Regions from separate parts of the Agrobacterium sp. 20P9.1.2 genome, predicted to be linked through region 1. Evidence: predicted binding sites of a transcription regulator. Region 1 holds the regulator's gene; each other region holds the start of a gene.
What was found. Region 1 encodes PhoB, which activates phosphate uptake and scavenging genes when phosphate is short. Its sites were predicted from a motif close to TGTCATNNANCTGTCAT; they were not measured.

Region 1 (5,975 bases):
GAGACTTCGAACATGTCGACACATTCCCATATTATGTCCGCCTATGATGATGAACTGAAGTTCCTCACCCGCCGCATCGCCGAAATGGGTGGTCTGGCTGAACAGATGTGCGCTGATGCGGTGCGGGCGCTGGTCAATTCCGATGCAGCGCTGGCCCAGAAGGTCATCTCTGATGATACGATCCTCGATCACGCCGAGCGCGAGATCGGCGACAAGGCCATCGTCACCATCGCCAAGCGTCAGCCTATGGCGGCCGACCTTCGCGAAATCATCGGTTCGCTGCGCATTGCCGCCGATCTGGAGCGCGTAGGCGACCTTGGCAAGAACACCGCCAAGCGCGTCATTGCCGTTGCTGGCACGGGCGTTCCGCGCAAGCTGGCCCGTGGTCTCGAGCATCTGTCGGAACTGGCACTGGTGCAGCTGAAGGAAGTGCTGGACGTCTATTCCACACGTTCCGTAGAAAAGGCGCAGGCCATCCGCGAGCGCGACGAAGAGATCGACGCCATGTACACCTCGCTGTTCCGCGAGCTGTTGACCTACATGATGGAAGATCCGCGTAACATCACCACCTGCACGCATCTGCTGTTCTGCGCAAAGAACATCGAGCGCGTTGGCGACCATGCGACCAATATCGCAGAAACCATCTACTACATGGCCACCGGCAGCCAGCCGGAAGGCGAGCGTCCGAAGGACGATAGTTCCAACACGCTCGGTGCAGTAACCGAGTAAGTTTTACAGCATCGGCACTTTGGATCGGAAACGATCTTCGGAATGCCGATGTGTAGATCAACAGGCCAGAGCGTCCGTGATGCGTCCAAATGAACGCATGGCGCTCTGGTAAGACTGGCGGAGTCCCAAGCCTATGGTGCCGAAAATCGCAGTTGTCGAAGATGAAGAGGCTTTGAGTGTTCTTCTTCGTTACAATCTGGAATCCGAAGGTTACGATGTCGACACCATTCCCCGTGGCGACGAGGCGGAAATCCGCCTGCAGGAGCGGACGCCGGATCTGCTGATCCTGGACTGGATGCTGCCGGGCGTTTCCGGCATCGAATTGTGCCGTCGCCTGAGAATGCGCCCCGAGACCGAACGCCTGCCGATCATCATGTTGACGGCACGCGGTGAGGAAAGCGAGCGCGTGCGCGGACTGGCCACGGGCGCAGACGACTATGTGGTCAAGCCCTTCTCCACGCCGGAACTGATGGCGCGCGTCAAAGCCATGCTGCGTCGCGCCCGCCCGGAAGTTCTGTCGTCTGTCCTGAAATGCGGTGACATCGAGCTGGATCGCGAAACGCATCGTGTTCACCGCAAGACCCGCGAAGTGCGCCTCGGACCAACCGAATTCCGCCTGCTGGAGTTCCTGATGGTCTCTCCCGGCCGCGTCTTCTCCCGCTCGCAACTTCTCGACGGCGTCTGGGGTCACGATATCTATGTGGACGAACGCACGGTCGATGTTCATGTCGGTCGTCTGCGCAAGGCTCTGAACTTCTCCAACATGCAGGATGTGATCCGCACCGTTCGCGGCGCTGGCTATTCTATGGAAGCCTGACGGGCGGCTCCATCACTGATCTTTCGCACAATGCGCGCTGTTGCCTCACCGGGTCAACGGCGCGCGTTTTGTATTTTTGCGCAGCTTAGGCAGGAATGTGTACGAGAAGGGGAGCCATCTCCAGCCGGTCACGAAGATATATTTTTGACCCCTTTGAACTGGTTTGCGCCAGAAGTTGCGGATGGAAAGGGGAGGCGGGGATATCCGCTTGCCGCGCAGTTTTCCTGAGTAAAAACAAAGGGCAGGTAAATTTTCAAAATTGAAAATCCAGCACGGATTATTATATTTCTGAAGAGGCTGCTGCGTTGCAAGATAAACGCTCATTTCAATGATCTGAAATTTAAAGTTTGACTATCCGGTCATAACCCTCTATCACTGGTTTATCGATATTTTGCTTGCTGAGCTTTGGTTGCCGCGCGATTAGCACCGCGTTTTGAACTAACCCTTTCCTTCAAAAAAATCGCTATACTCGCACACAGGGCGTCAGTTCTGTGATCTATAACTTATGCTTTGAAAGGGTTCATTATGACCACAGGCACAGTAAAATGGTTTAACTCCACCAAGGGCTTCGGCTTCATTCAGCCAGACAACGGCGGCACAGACGCATTCGTACACATCTCCGCTGTAGAGCGTGCAGGTATGCGCGAAATCGTTGAAGGCCAGAAGCTGAGCTACGACCTTGAGCGCGACAACAAGTCGGGCAAAATGTCGGCCTGCAATCTCCAGGCTGCTTAATACGGACTCCGCTTTCCTTTGACCACGGATGTACTGGCACTGTCGAAAGCATGAGACCAAGCGAGGTCAGGCACGTTGCCTGGCCTTTTTTTGTGCCGCCCGGCGGTACAGGCTTCGGACAAGGCGCCCATGGGCGCAAACGCTCCGGGCCACTCTATCCACCCCGCAGCGGCGTTTTTGGAAATCGATCCCGATTTCGGCTGATGCGACAGGAAGGAAATTCCATGTCTGAAACACACAGCAAATCTCGCCAGCAGGCGGAAATCGCATTCGGTGAAACGCAGTCGCAGTTCTTTGCACGCGGCCATGCGGTTGACGAACTCAATTCGATTGCCCAGGCGCGTGATGAAAAGACGCAGCGCCTGCGTGAAGCGCGCCTTGCCAAGGAACTGCAAGACAGCCTGGCACCTGCCAAGACACCCGCAAAGCGTGCTAAGAAATCCTGACCCTGATGGGTACGGCACCTCAACTGGAATAGAGACTTGAGAAACAACAAAAACGTTAAAAACAGTGAACTGACTGACCGCCGCAGCGCCGCTGCTGAGGCCAAGGCTGCCCTTCTGCAGGCCTATAAGGCCGCCAAGGAAGCCGCCGAACCCAACCGGGAAGCCAAGCAGGCAGAACGCATCGCCGTGGCGGAAGCCCGCGAAGCGCGTCGTGCCGAGCGCGAGCAGCAGAAGCGCGAAGAGCAGAGCCGCCTCGAAGCGGAACGGCTGGCGCATGAAGCCGAGCTTGAAGCCGCTGCGACTGCCGAAGAAGACGCCCGCAAGCTGGCCGATAAAAACCGCGTCGCCCGCGTCATCGAAGATGAGGCCGCCCGCAAGGCCGAGCGCGACCGTCGCTACGCCAACCGCAAGGCCCGCCAGGGTTAAAGCTATCTGCCATGATCCAGCAGCCATTCGAATGAAGGGCTGCGGTCTGGCGGGATGGACCTGTTGTCATTCGTGCTTGCGGAAACATTGGCGGTTACGCCGCCAATCAGAGGTGCCCGGCATCTCTGCGCATCCAGTGCGCCCGCGGAGCCGTCCTGAACGTTCTGCAGAACTGCTTTTCCCACATAGGTGAAATCCGGTCACAAGACTTCCGTTTCATGGAAGTCTTGTGTCATTGCAAGCAGGCATAGCTCAGCAGTTTGTAAGAGCATATGGCGCTATAAGGCTATAAAAGCCACGCCCAATATCCCGAGAAAGATAGAGCAAGCTTCATCGCTTTTGGCCGCGTGCGCAACTGGCGTGAAATTTCGGCCTATCAAAGCGATGGGCAGGTGTCGGCGCCTTAGTTGACGTTTGTCGATCCCATCGATCGTTGGCTCTGACTTCCTCTTTTGATCGTAGGCATGAAAAAAGCGGGCCAATGGACCCGCTTTTTTATCTCTTGCAATATGTCTGCTGCCCTTAAGCGCGACGGCGTTCGCTTACTGGCTGGTAAGCCATCTTCGCGTGGAACTTGCAGTAAGGCGAGGACTCGGAAGCTTCGCAGCCGCAGAAATGGAAGTCGTCCTTCAGCGGGTCACCGACTGGCCACTTGCAGGTGCGCTCGGTCAGTTCCGTCAGCGTCAGGCGCAGAGATGTTGGCAACGAGGCATTGTTGACGGGAACATATTCCAGAACCTGTGCCGTATCGATGTCCAGATCGTCCTTCAGCGCGGTGGCGCCAACCGTGCGGGGCGCCGGGCGTGCTGTTGCCGGGCGGGCTGGAAAGTTGGTTGCGCGGGGTGCCGTAGGGGCTGCAGGGCGCTTGGCGGCGGGGCGTGAGGTTGCAACCGTGCCACCGGCCTTTGCACGGCCTGGCAGGTTCAAACGGTGGACCTTGCCGATGACGGCGTTACGGCTGACGCCGCCGAGCTGGGCTGCGATCTGGCTGGCGCTCAGCCCTTCGGACCACAGTCTTTTGAGTTTCTCGACTCGTTCATCCGTCCAGTTCATACTGCTTCTCCGCTGGTCGCGCAGGCAGAATCCTTCTACGATGCCGTGGAGCGAACCACGCGCAGAATATCCGCCAGATTGTAGGTGACTAGGTCCGCCGCTTGCAGTCTAGTAATTGAGAGTTAACCTAATCGTAGGCCGACTCCGTGACAAGAGTCGGGAGAATCATCTGGAATCGATTTTCCGGTTTTCCCCAACTTGCTGCGTTCGTGAGTCAGAAAAGCAACACTTTGTAGGTCAGTAAAACCGCTCTACCAAGGCTTGAGAATGCCTGACAATGCGGACATTTGTTGACATCCCAGAATGAAGTGACAATAGTGCGCTCGCACGACAGGAAATACCCGAAGCCGCCGCGAGGCGGCATTTTTGATTTTCAGGCACGGAGCAACCGGTAAGCCCTATTGACAGCGCCTTTGCGCAGGGAGTGATGCAGCCATGGCCGACGCCGCGCCCCAAAGCGGATCATTGTTCGATACGTTTTCCAGAGCCCCGTTGCGCTTCGAGCGAGGAGAGGGCGTTTGGCTCGTCACCGAGAGCGGCGAGCGATATCTGGATTTCGGTGCGGGCGTGGCCGTCACTTCGGTCGGCCACAGCCATCCGCACATGGTGGATGCTCTTAAGTCGCAGGCAGAAAAGGTCTGGCACCTATCTAACCTCTATGAGGTTCCGGGACAGGAAACGCTGGCCACACGTCTGACGGATGCAACTTTTGCGGGTAAGGTCTTCTTCACCAATTCGGGTGCGGAAGCGCTGGAATGCGCCATCAAGACCGCGCGCCGGTACCATTATACGCATGGCAATCCGGAAAAATTCCGCATCATCACCTTTGAAGGTGCGTTCCACGGTCGTACCCTGGCAACCATCGCCGCGGGCGGCCAGCCGAAATATATTGAAGGCTTCGGCCCCAAGGTCGAAGGTTTCGATCAAGTGCCGTTTGGCGATCTTGAAGCGCTGAAGGCGGCCATTGTGCCGGAAACCGCAGCGCTGCTGATCGAGCCCATTCAGGGCGAAGGCGGTATTCGCGTTGTCGATCCGGATTTCCTGCGCACGCTGCGCGCGCTGTGCGAAGAGCATGGCCTGCTGCTGATTTTCGATGAGGTCCAGACTGGCGTTGGCCGTACTGGCAAGTTCTTTGCCTATGAATGGTCGGGCGTTGCTCCGGATATCATGGCCGTGGCCAAGGGTATCGGTGGCGGCTTCCCTTTCGGCGCATGCCTTGCAACGGCAGAAGCAGCATCCGGCATGACGGCTGGCGTTCACGGCACGACCTATGGCGGCAACCCGCTGGCTATGGCTTGCGGCAATGCGGTGCTGGACATAGTTCTGGCCGATGGCTTCCTCCAGCATGTGCGTGATGTCGCGCTGGTGTTCCGTCAGGGGCTGGCGTCGCTGAAGGATCGTTTCCCCGACGTGATCGATGAAATTCGTGGAGAGGGCCTGTTGCTGGGCGTCAAGGCCAAGGTGCCGTCTGCCGACCTGCTGCATGCCATTCGCGCCGAGCATCTTCTCGGCGTTCCCGCTGGCGATAACGTCATTCGTCTGCTGCCGCCACTGGTGGTGACGGCAGAGGAAGCGCGCGAAGGCCTGGCACGTCTGGAAAAGGCGGCGGAAGCACTCACCACGAAATTGGCGAAGAGCGCCTGAGGGGCGCATGTTCAGGCCAGCGTCGATAACGACGCGGCCTGCATCGATGGGACAGCATAAAATGGCATCAGCAAAACATTTTCTAGACCTTTCGGCCGTCGGTTCGGAAGACCTACGGGTCATCA
Region 2 (5,975 bases), 790 kb from region 1:
GCAGCGTTTCCCCATAAAGGCCGACTGCAAGAATCGTCAGCGGGTGGCGTGCCTCATCAAGACGCAGGCCTTCGACATAGGGCCAGTCCAGTGGCTGGAAAAAGCCCTTCTGCCCCGGCATTTCCTCCGGGCGAACCACTGTTTCAAAAGCGACGTATTTGGCACTGCCCAGCGGCTCCACCTTATCTAGTAGGGTGGAGAGCGAGAAACCAATCCATGGGATGACCATGGACCAGCCTTCCACGCAGCGCATGCGATAGGTCCGCTCTTCCAGCGGAGATTTCAGCAGGTCTTCGATGCCGAATTCCTGCGGCTTGCCGACCAGCCCATCCACCTTCACCGTCCACGGCGTCGGTTTGAAGTCGCCTGAATTGGCTTTCGGGTCGGCCTTGTCCGTGCCGAATTCGTAGAAATTGTTGTAGCTGGTCACAGCATCGAGCGGCGTCAGCTTTTCATCCAGCTTGTAAGGGCCGGGTTGGGCGGTGAGCGGTGCTGCGAAAGCACTCTCAGCCGTCAGCCCCATGGCGGCAAAGCCCGCTGCGGTTCCGAGAAAATTGCGCCGGGACATGTAGACGTCGCGCGGGGTGATTTCGGCAGACGAAATGCGGGGCGGGCGGTAGGCGGGCATGGAAACCTCCTGAGAAGCCAATCAGCGATATTGCTATCCAATACCCAGTACGTTGGCTCGTAAGATATGTTTCACATTACGAGAAAAAAATTGAAATGGAGCATGCGCGGAAAACAATTTTACGAGAACGATATGCAATTCGCGGAAAAAGATGAGGCGCACGGTTGAAGGTGCGCCTCATGATATCAGCCTCAGAGGATCAGGCGGAACTTGGCGAAGCCCTCGGCACCATCGCCAGCTTCCTCGATCTTTGCGCCCTTGACGTCCTTGGCATATTGGCGCGCCTTCGGGCCGGTTTCGAACACGGCTGTCGTGTTGGCCACTGGTGCAAAGGACCAGTTGTCGTCGGCAGACGGATTGATCGTGCCCTGCGCGATGATGTAGCGCACGATGACATCGCGGTTGGTATCCGGCGCAACGAAGATGATCTTGTCGGACGCGATACCGGGGAACTTGCCGCCACCGCTGGCGCGGTAATTGTTCGTTGCAACCACGAATTTCTGTGCCGGATCGATCGGCTTGCCTTCGAACTGAAGGTTGACGATACGGTTGCTCTCCGGCGTCACGGCCTTGCCGTCCTTGTCGAACTTGGCCGGTTTGGAAATGTCGATCTGGTAGGTCACGCCGTCGATGACATCGTAATTGTAGGACGGGAAATCGTTGTTCAGCAGCGGCGCGTCCTTTGCGCCAGCTTCGACCGTGTTGAACATGCCTGCCGACATTTCCAGCCAGTCCTTGACCTGCGCGCCGGTGATCAGCACGGCCTGCACCGTGTTAGGGTAGAGATAAAGGTCGGCGACGTTCTTGATGGCGATATCACCGGTGGGGACATCGGTGTAATAATCCGAGCCACCACGACCACCAGCCTTGAAGGGAGCGGCGGCAGACAGAACCGGCAGATCCTTATACTGGCCTTCCTTCAGCATGTCCTTGATGTACCAGGTCTGGGCATTGGACACGATCTGGACAGATGGATCATCCGCCACCAGCGCGAAGTAGGAATAGAGCGGCGCGGATGTCTTGCCCACGGGGCGGCGGACATAGGCGAGGGTGGCTTCGTGATCGGTCTTGGCGGCGGCGATGATTTCCGGCTTGTCTTTCACGTCGGCCACGATCTTGCGGTTATCGTCGCGGTGATAGATCGGGCGGGCTTCGGTGGTAAAGTCCACGATCTTCCAGTTCTTGCCATCCTTTTCCAGCAGCAGATCGATGAGGCCCATATGCGAGCCCCAGAAACCGGCCATGACGGCGGGCTTGCCCATCAGCGTGCCCTTGACCGGATCGGCACCTTCGATGCCATCCCATGTCTTGGGGCCGGGGAAGACGAGATGCTGGTGACCTGTGAAGACGGCATCGATGCCCTGAACGCCAGCGAGATACAGCGAGGCATTTTCCATGCGGTCGCTTTGACCCTTGCCTTCGATACCGGAATGCGACAGCGCGATGATGATATCAGCACCCTGTTCCTTCATCACGGGCACCCAGGCCTTGGCGGCATCGACGATATCGCGGGTCTGTGCTTTGCCTTCAAGGTTCTTGGCATCCCACATCATGATCTGTGGCGGTACGAAGCCGATGATACCGACCTTGACCGGGCTGGTCGCGCCGGAGCCGTCCTTGATCTGCTTTTCAAGGATCACATAGGGCTTGAAGAAGAGGTCGTCCTGCTTGGGGTCGGACGCGAGCTGGCCCTTGGTCAGGTTGGCGCAGACGTAGGGGAAGCCAGCACCGCCCAGCGTGTTGAACATGAAATCGAGTCCATAATTGAACTCGTGGTTACCCAGCGTGCCGCAATCATAACCCAGCACATTCATGGCATTGATGACCGGGTGCTTGTCACCCGCCTTCATGCCACGCTCATAGGCAATGTAATCGCCCAGCGGGTTGCCCTGAAGGAAGTCGCCATTGTCCACCAGCATGGAGTTGCCGGCTTCGGCACGAATGCTGTCGATGATGGAGGCGGTACGGGCCAGACCCAGCGTGTCGTTCGGCTTATCGGCGTAATAATCATAAGGGAAAACGTGGACGTGAATATCCGTCGTTTCCATGATGCGCAGATGCGCCTGGTTGCCCTGCGCACGCGCCGCAAACGGGTGGAGCATGACAAAGGCCGAAGAGGCGGCAATGCCTCTCAGCAGAGAACGTCGCGTGATGGGATGAAGGCCGATAAGCGAAGACATGGAAGCTCCTCGAATGAGTTCAGGCTGCGTGGGAAGGCGGCAGCGTAAAACGAATAATCGAGGAGTCCATCATCAAAATGACAGCCATGTGACTTGTCCCGGATTTTTAAACCATCCGGTAAATTTCATTTCATCCAGCCAGCGTCGGCTTCACATCCGCATGGAAGAAACGGAAGTAGGAGGAAAGCTGGGCCAGCGTGTTGGTGGAAAGCTGCAATTGCAGACCAAGCCTGTTCATGTGCTGCCACTGCACCGTGCCTTCGATGAAGCCGAGGTCTTCGCTCTGCACCTTGACCCGGCTTCCCTTGGTGGCGGCGAATGCGCCTTCCAGTTCCAGCGCCATGCCGGTGGCCGAAAGATCGACCACGCGGCCTTTCACCGATTGATTGAAATACTGAACCGTTCCGTAAATACGTGTCTTGCTGCGGCCCGCGCCGCGATTCTGCATGGTCAGATTGCCGGTCATCTTCATAATTCCCGATTTATCACTGTCCCAAAATCGCACGGAAAATTTGCGGACCGCTTATTTTATTCGGTAAAATTAAGCCCAACTGCGTATTCAGGCGGTCTATGCGGCATTGGTAGCAATTGTTGCGGGCGGAGCGGACGTGAACATAGGCGATGTCATCCCGCGCCAGCAGCTCCTTTGCCCTATCTGCAATATCTCCCGTCGCAGTCACAGCACCCGTGCCGTAAACGATTCGATCAGCATGGCTGTAACCGCGCACGATATAGTCCGCGCTGTCGAGCATGGGCGGCAATATGTCGTCTGCGGCAGGGGGCTCGCAGGCTTCAGCATGGATGAAAATGGGGCCGGTTTCCGCAAAGGGTTGCAGGCGCGGAAAGGGACGATAGGCCAGGAGAAGCATGGCTTCGCCATCCTTTATCTGCCCAAGGCAGACGCGGCAGGGATAGGTGCCGACGGCAATCGATGGTTCGGGATTCTGCCCGTTGGCATCCGGCTTTCCATTGCGAAAGGCTTCGGCCTCACTGGCGGCCATGGCGGTAAAAACGATCTCGGTCATAACGGCTCCTTTGCGTTGCTAGTTTGTCGCTATGCTCTTCAAAGAGTCGTGTATCCACCCGTTTCTTGCCTCTGGAGGCAACCAGCCCATTGCTTGTGCCGTTTACTTTCGCAATCAATCATACGTCCTCGTTTTAGAAAGTTGACGTCCATGCTGCGCAGGTTGATGACCGCTTCTCTGGTCACCGTTTTTTCGTTCATTTCACCTGCCGCCCATGCGCAAACAGCACCCGCGCTGGATGATCTTTCGGACGAGCAATTGCAGCAGACGGTGAATTTTGTCATCGGCAACGCGATTTTCAGCCTCTATCACGAAGCATCCCGGATGCTGATTTCCGATCTGGCGCTGCCGGAGCCGGGTGCTGGCAAGGATGCCGCCGATCAGCTGGCGGGAACAATGATGCTAGAGGCAAACGAGGAGTGGCTGGACACGGCCATCGTCAACGCGACCGACAGCTGGTATCTGGCGCGCTCGGCTCAGGCCTTGCCAGACCACAACTCCCCGCTTTATTCGACGCTGGTGCCCAACCCCGCGCGTGACCGCCAGATGGCCTGCCTGATGGTCGGCAAGGATGCCGGTGGTTATGGCGATCTGGCCGGTATGATTGGCCTGCCCAAGGATGACTGGAAGGCCTGTGAAGCGGCTTACCCGCAAACCGTCAGCCACTGGAACGAAGTGCTGAAACCTTATGTGGCCAAGGCCGGTGCGACGAAATTCATCGCCCGCTATGAGCCGGTGCGTGATCCGTTTCTGGATATCTACGCCACCATCGTCAAGGAATCCAAAGTTCTCGATCTGATTGCCCGCAGCTTCAACGGTTATACGCTCAAGGGCGACGTGAAGCTGACGGCCCGCACCTGTGGCCGCCCGGATGTTTACTGGTCTGCTGAAAAGCGGGAAATCACTTACTGCTACGAAATGGCAAAGTTCCATGGCGAACTCATCGCCTCGCATCTTTCCGGCGGCGGCAGCGAAAAGGAAAGCAGCCCGGCAAAGGAAGTCCCGACGGCGGTTAACCTGGGTCAGGAATTGTAAACCAGGCCAACTCTGCTACTTTTCCCTTAAGACGCGGGAGGTGCAGATGTCACGCTTGGTTGTTCGCAGTTTTTCAATATCGCTCGATGGGTATGGTGCAGGTGTCGATCAAAGCCTGGAGAACCCGCTCGGCGTGGATGGCAAGACGCTCCATAGTTGGGCGTTTGCGACGCAGACATTCCATAAAATGTTCGGTCAGGACGGCGGCTCGACGGGGATCGACGAGCAATTTGCGGCTGCCGGTTTCGACAATCTAGGTGCCTGGATTTTGGGGCGCAACATGTTCGGTCCCATACGCGGACCTTGGCCAGACGACGAGTGGAAGGGTTGGTGGGGCGAGGAGCCACCATACCACGTTCCGGTCTTCGTATTGACGCACCATGCGCGGCCACCTTTGGAGATGAAGGGTGGCACCATCTTTCATTTTATCACTGGTGGCATTGAAGAGGCACTGCAGGCAGCGAAAGCTGCGGCAGGTGGCAAGGATGTGCGGCTGGGCGGAGGCGTTTCCTCGATCCGGCAATATTTGCAAAAGCAGCTGATCGATGAGCTTCATGTGGCGCAGAGCCCGGTGTTGTTGGGGAAGGGCGAGAACCTGTTCGAAGGGCTCGATCTTCCTGCCCTTGGTTATCGCTGCACTGAAACGGTGCGCGGCGAAAATGCCACGCACCTCATCATCAAAAAGACGAGCGCGTCGTAGCGCGGATCAGCCCCGTCGGGAAATTTCCAGATATTCGCTGTCCGTCAGCGGCTCTACCCATGCTTCATAGGTGCTGACCGGTGAGAAGCCCATCATCTGGTAAAGCTGAAGCGCGCGGGGGTGGTCGAGCGTGTTGGTGGAGACGGTGATCTTCTTCGGATTGTCCTGCCATGCGGAATAAAGCGCCTGCAGCAGAAACCATTTGCCCACGCCTGCGCCAATCGCTTCCTCCATCAGGCCGAAATAGGACAGCTCAGTCACGTCAGAATCGAGCTTGTGAAGCTCGAAGAAGCCAGCGGGCGCGCCGTTCATATAAAGCACGGTCACCGAATTGGCCGGGTCGCGCAGCGTGGCGGAAAGCTCGGCGTCGCTCATGCGCATACGCTTGTGCCAGTGCCAGCGCTTGC
Region 3 (5,975 bases), on a different contig from region 1:
GTCCCGGTCGGCTTTGCCTCGGCCAATTTCGGCGATGATGACGGTGACGGCATCCTTCCCTGGGTGGCGGAGAAGCTTAAGGCACTTGGTGCAGAAAAGCCCGTTCTCTTCGATGAAGGCGATGGCATTGATTTCGAAGCCGTCGCTGCGACGAAGCCGGATGTCATCCTGGCTGCCTATTCCGGCCTGAGCCAAGCCGACTATGACACTTTGAGCCAGATTGCCCCTGTCGTCGCCTATCTAGAATCGCCATGGGCAACCGATTGGCGGGACATGATCCGCTTCAACAGCGCTGGTCTCGGCATGGCCGAGGAAGGCGAGGCACTGATCAAACGCACGGAAGCCGAAATTGCCGAAGTCGTTGCCGGGGTTCCCCAACTCAAAGGCAAATCGGCCATGTTCGTCACCCATCTGGACACGACCAATCTCAGCACGGTCAATTTCTATACCGCCAATGATACCCGCGTGAAATTCTTCGCCGATCTCGGTTTGTCATCCCCCAAAAGTGTCAGGGAAGCAACGACGCCCGGCCAGTTTGCCTCGAGCGTCAGCGCGGAGCGCGTGGATGCGTTTGACGACGTGGATATCGTCGTCACCTATGGCGGCCAGCCGTTGCTGGACGCAGTGAAGGCCGATCCGCTTCTGTCCAGAATGCCCGCGGTCGAGCATGATTCCATCGTCATGCTGGGTCGAAATCCGCTGGGCACGGCAGCCAATCCGACACCGCTTTCGATTTCGTGGATTTTGAAAGACTACGTCGGCATGCTTGCCAAGGCCGTGGAGAAGGCTGGAAAACAATAATGACGTTTCGATACGTCAGGCAGAAAGCGCCGGGTGTGGTTCTCAAACGCTCGAACAGCGTCAGATCACTCTGGCTTCTGGCGCTGATGACAGCTCTTTTTCTGTTGTGCATGCTATCCGTTGCTATCGGTACGCGTGACGTCGCCTGGGGCGACATTTTCTCGGCACTTAGCGGACAAATGGAAAATATCGGTCAGGCGGCGGTTGCGGTTCGCATTCCACGCACCGTGCTTGCCATGTTTGCTGGCGGGGCGCTGGGACTTTCCGGCGCGATCATGCAAGGCGTCACGCGCAATCCGCTGGCTGATCCGGGCATTTTAGGCGTGAATATGGGCGCTTCGCTGGCCGTCGTTATCGGTGTTGCCTGGTTTAATATCGCCTCAGCCAATGCCTTCATCTGGACGGCGATCATTGGCGCTGGCTGTTCGGCGGTTTTCGTTTACACGATTGGCTCGCTGGGTCGCGGAGGTGCCACACCTCTCAAGCTGGCACTTGCTGGCGCGGCGACTTCCGTCGCATTTTCATCGCTGGTCATCGCGGTCGTGCTGCCGCGAAACGACATCGCTGGCGGCATTCGGTCCTGGCAGATCGGCGGCGTCGGCGGCGCGACATTCGACCGTATTTCGCACATATTGCCCTTTCTGGCCGTCGGCTTCCTCATCAGCATCCTCTCGGCCAGAAAACTGAACTCTCTCGCCTTGGGTGATGAACTTGCCGCTGGGCTGGGTGAACGTGTGGCCATCGCCCGCGCTTTTTCGGCCCTTGGCGCAATCACCCTCTGCGGGGCAACGACCGCGGTCTGCGGGCCAATCGGCTTTCTGGGGCTTATCGTGCCGCATCTCTGCCGCCTGCTTGTCGGCGTCGATCACCGTTGGCTTTTGCCGTTTTCGGCGCTGGGCGGCGCATGCCTGCTGCTTGCGGCCGATATTGTCGGGCGCATCGTTTCCCGCCCGGCGGAGCTTGATGTCGGCATCGTAACAGCGCTGATCGGTGCACCGTTTTTCATCTGGGTCGTCAGACGTCAGCGGGTGCGCGACCTATGACGATGCTGTCTCCTATCATCGATTCCATCGTGGAACAGCGCAACGGACATGCACGCCGACGCATGACGGTGATTGCGGTTCTTGTCACGCTGCTGCTTGCCGTATTTTCGCTTACCCTTGTTCTCGGTCAGTCCTTGACCCCACCGGCGGACGTGCTGCGCGTTCTGCTGGGTGAAGATGTGGCGGGGGCAAGCTTTACCGTTGGTCAGTTGCGGCTGCCGCGAGCGCTGCTTTCCGTTCTCGCAGGCCTGAGCTTCGGCCTTGGCGGCGTTGCCTTTCAGATCATGCTGCGCAATCCGCTCGCAAGCCCCGACATCATTGGCATTAGTTCCGGTGCCAGCGCGGCAGCGGTGTTTGCCATCGTTGTACTGTCGCTGAAAGGGCCAATTGTATCCGTCTTTGCGGTGGTTGCCGGTCTTGGAGTCGCTTTGTCGGTCTATGCGCTGTCCTCCCGCAACGGGGTTGCCGGAACACGGCTTATCCTCGTCGGCATCGGTGTTTCCGCAATGCTGGAAAGCGTCATCGCCTATATTCTGTCCACCGCCCCCGCATGGAACCTGCAAGAGGCGATGCGCTGGCTGACGGGCAGCGTCAATGGCGCGCAGCTTTCGCAAGTCCTGCCGCTTCTCCTGGGGCTTGCCATCTTCGGCGGTCTGCTGCTGAGTCGCCAGCGTGATCTGGAAGCGTTGCGGCTGGGCGATGACACGGCTGCGGCACTTGGCGTGCGGGTCGGCGTCACCCGCATCGTGGTCATCGTGGCCGCTGTGGGCATGATTGCCTTTGCCACAGCTGTTACAGGACCAATCGCTTTTGTCGCCTTTCTCGCAGGGCCGATTGCCGCCCGGGTCGTCGGACCCAACGGCTCATTGCTCCTCCCTGCAGCCCTGATCGGAGCGCTGCTTGTCTTGGCCGGGGATTATGCCGGGCAATTCCTGCTGCCAAGCCGCTATCCCGTCGGTGTCGTCACCGGGGCTCTCGGCGCACCCTATCTGATTTTCCTAATCATTCGCGTCAACCGGACCGGAGGCTCGCTTTGACCGCCCATTCCCTTACCGCCAGCCAACTTTCAGCCGGTTATGGTGACAACGTCATTCTGGAGGGGCTCGATCTTGCCGTTCCTCCGGGTCGGATCACGGTGATTGTCGGGGCCAATGCGTGCGGCAAATCCACACTTTTGCGCACCATGTCACGGCTTATTTCGCCGCGCCGGGGGCATGTCTTGCTGGACGGGAAATCCATTCACAGCACGGCCCCTCGCAAGCTTGCGCAGACGCTGGGCCTGCTTCCGCAATCGCCAATCGCGCCGGAAGGCATAACCGTTGCCGACCTCGTCAGCAGAGGACGCCACCCGCATCAGGGACTGTTGTCCCGCTGGACCACAAAGGATGATGAAGCAGTCGCAGCCGCACTCGAGGCGACGAAGACCTTTGAACTGGCGGAACGGCCCGTCGATGAGCTCTCCGGCGGCCAGCGGCAGCGTGTGTGGATTGCCATGGCGCTGGCCCAGCAGACCGAAATCCTGTTGCTGGACGAGCCGACCACCTTTCTCGACATCAGCCATCAGGTCGAGGTTCTGGACCTGCTGACGGACCTCAACCACACGCGCGGAACGACCATCGTCATGGTGCTGCATGATCTCAATCTCGCCGCACGTTATGCGGACCATCTGGTGGCCATGGCAGCCGGACGTCTGCATGTCATCGGCACGCCGGAGCAGGTCTTGACCGAACAGAATGTGCGCGAGGTCTTTGGGCTGGAAAGCCGCATCATCACCGACCCCACATCGGGCAGGCCAATCATGCTTCCCATCGGCCGCCACCGGATGAGTTCCGCGCCGGACGACGCGGGCGTCGTCTGAGATGCAGCCGCATTCATCTCATTCGTCAATCGCTGTAAACAAATTGTCATGATCGCTGGGCATTTTGCCCAGCATCGACTCACGTCTGGCTATGACGTGTCTCGCAAAGGCATATTGCAATAAATGAATTGAGGAGGCTGTCATGGCCAAGCTACGCGCATATTTCCCACTTTTCCGCTCAACCCTGCTTGCATCCGTCGCTGCGTTCGGCATCGCATCACATGCGCAAGCGTTTGACGCTGCCGAGCCTTCCGGCGCCGGCTACAGCATTTCCGTTCCTGCACCCTCGGTCGAATATCCGCTGCCTGTCGCGGAAAACTATCACAACCAGACGGGCAAGAACGCCAAGGGCGAAAGCGTCAACGCCTATGATGACAAGGATAATCCCGTCATCAAAATCCTGTCCGGCTTCAACCGCATCTGGACGCTGGGTGATGAGAACTGGGCCAATGGCGGCGCGAATGGCGATGGCCCGAAAGACTATAGCAAGGTCACAGTCCTGAACCCCGACGTCTGGACGGAGAACATGCGTTACGTGCTTTCCGTCACCGGAAAGAACCGCACGGGCGCTGCCGCTCTGGACGCCTATCTCAACGACCGTCGCTCGCAAGGTTACAGCGTCATCGAAGGCCTGGGACCACTGGCAGATTGGTATCGGGAGGGCGCCGGTGCGACCACCACCATCAACCATACGCTGAGCGACTTCAACGTCAATGAAGTCATTACCAAACGGGAAGACGACAAGGGAACGGAAGCAGGTTCGCCGGATTCGGAGCTGAAGAATTTCGGCGCCTTCATGGCGCTGATGCGCGGCCCCGAGGGGACGACCTCGCCCTCCAAATACTTCTACTCCACTCCCCGTCCATGGCGCATGAATGCCAAGGGCGAGGTGATCGAGACCGGCACCGAAACCATCGGCGACAAGACATTCGAGCGCTACGAGTCCGAGCCTGACGTCACTGTACCCGCCTTGCGCTATGCGCGCGAAAACCGGGGTCGCGCAAAGGATGGTGGATTTCCAAGCGGCCACACCAATGCGGCCTATCTGGCGGCAATCGTCTATGCCTATGCAGTACCGGAGCGTTTTTCCGAACTGCTGACAAAAGCGTCGCAGCTTGGCGAAACCCGCATCGTGGCAGGCATGCACTCGCCGCTCGATGTCATCGGCGGGCGCATCACCGCCACCGCCATTGCTGCTGCCGTTCTGCAAGACCCGAAAGTGGCCGATGTGAAAAAGGCCGCGCATGATGAGGTGCAGGCCTATCTCACCAAGCGCCTGCCGCAGGGCCAGACACTTGAAGCCTTTGCGCATAGTGCAGATATCGACGCAGACCGCTTCGCGAATGAGAGCACCAATAAGGCTGATTATCGCAAGCGGATGACCTATTCGTTCAAGCGTGATCTGTCCGCTCCGAACTTGGCCATGGTCGTGCCGCAGGGTGCCGAAGTCCTGTTGGAAACGCGCCTCCCCTATCTTGACGCAGGCCAACGCCGTGCGGTTCTCTTTTCCACCGGCATCGAGTCCGGCTATCCTTTGCTGGATGACAGCAATGGCTGGGGCCGCATCAATCTCGTCGCAGCTGCTTCCGGCTATGGATCGTTCGACGGCGATGTGAATGTGGCGATGGACGCAGCCGCTGGCGGTTTCAACGCCCAAGATAGCTGGACGAATGATATTGCAGGCACAGGTCGTCTGGTAAAATCCGGCACTGGCGAACTGGAACTCGCTGGCACCAACAACTATTCCGGCGGCACCGTTCTCAAAGACGGGACGTTGACGGCAGCGTCCAAAACCGCACTGGGAACCGGCAGCGTGCTGGTGTCTGGCGGAACGCTGAAACTCGCGGCGTCCGATGCGGTCGGCATCAACGGCAACTACAGCCAAACAGGTGGTACTCTCTCTCTTGATGCAAAGAAAACCGCGCTGCACATCAAGGGCAAGGCCGACATAGAAAATGCCACGCTTGAGCTGACATTCGACGGCGATGCGCCAGCGGCGGGAACGCGATTTGACGTGCTGTCGGCTGATGGCCTGACTAGCTCTTTCGCCTCCATAAATGCCAATGGCGTCAAGGTCCGCCCGGTTTACACCGGCACTACCTTGACCGTCATCGTCGAATAGTCGCGAAACAACTTTAAAGGAGGTGCGGGCCCGATCGTGTCTGCGCCCCTTCACAACGGTCCCGACATGGGTTAGAAGCCGCTCCGTTATCCGGTCGCAGCCCACCCGGTCAAAACAAGGGATCCTGAATTATGAAGACTATCGTCATCTG

Region 2: AC27VJ_RS05790 (bifunctional 2',3'-cyclic-nucleotide 2'-phosphodiesterase/3'-nucleotidase) is a predicted target of PhoB. The motif match lies at 2,886-2,902, and genes of this name have one in related genera.
Region 3: AC27VJ_RS08425 (acid phosphatase) is a predicted target of PhoB. The motif match lies at 3,736-3,752, and genes of this name have one in related genera.

Annotation. Positions count from the first base shown of each region.
Region 1 covers NZ_JBYOKI010000001.1:368,499-374,473, forward strand. The annotation lists gene phoU (phosphate signaling complex protein PhoU) at 13-729, shown strand; gene phoB (phosphate regulon transcriptional regulator PhoB) at 863-1,546, shown strand; gene AC27VJ_RS01825 (hypothetical protein) at 1,592-1,870, opposite strand; gene AC27VJ_RS01830 (cold-shock protein) at 2,072-2,281, shown strand; gene AC27VJ_RS01835 (hypothetical protein) at 2,506-2,727, shown strand; gene AC27VJ_RS01840 (DUF6481 family protein) at 2,764-3,153, shown strand; gene AC27VJ_RS01845 (GcrA family cell cycle regulator) at 3,676-4,206, opposite strand; gene AC27VJ_RS01850 (aspartate aminotransferase family protein) at 4,642-5,850, shown strand; gene argF (ornithine carbamoyltransferase) at 5,912-5,975, shown strand, end outside.
Region 2 covers NZ_JBYOKI010000001.1:1,153,878-1,159,852, forward strand. The annotation lists gene msrP (protein-methionine-sulfoxide reductase catalytic subunit MsrP) at 1-628, opposite strand, end outside; gene AC27VJ_RS05790 (bifunctional 2',3'-cyclic-nucleotide 2'-phosphodiesterase/3'-nucleotidase) at 820-2,808, opposite strand; gene AC27VJ_RS05795 (PilZ domain-containing protein) at 2,939-3,274, opposite strand; gene AC27VJ_RS05800 (DUF1203 domain-containing protein) at 3,294-3,833, opposite strand; gene AC27VJ_RS05805 (DUF4344 domain-containing metallopeptidase) at 3,999-4,868, shown strand; gene AC27VJ_RS05810 (dihydrofolate reductase family protein) at 4,915-5,568, shown strand; gene sseA (3-mercaptopyruvate sulfurtransferase) at 5,575-5,975, opposite strand, start outside.
Region 3 covers NZ_JBYOKI010000002.1:556,942-562,916, forward strand. The annotation lists gene AC27VJ_RS08405 (iron-siderophore ABC transporter substrate-binding protein) at 1-801, shown strand, start outside; gene AC27VJ_RS08410 (FecCD family ABC transporter permease) at 801-1,844, shown strand; gene AC27VJ_RS08415 (FecCD family ABC transporter permease) at 1,847-2,881, shown strand; gene AC27VJ_RS08420 (ABC transporter ATP-binding protein) at 2,878-3,702, shown strand; gene AC27VJ_RS08425 (acid phosphatase) at 3,845-5,824, shown strand; gene queC (7-cyano-7-deazaguanine synthase QueC) at 5,956-5,975, shown strand, end outside.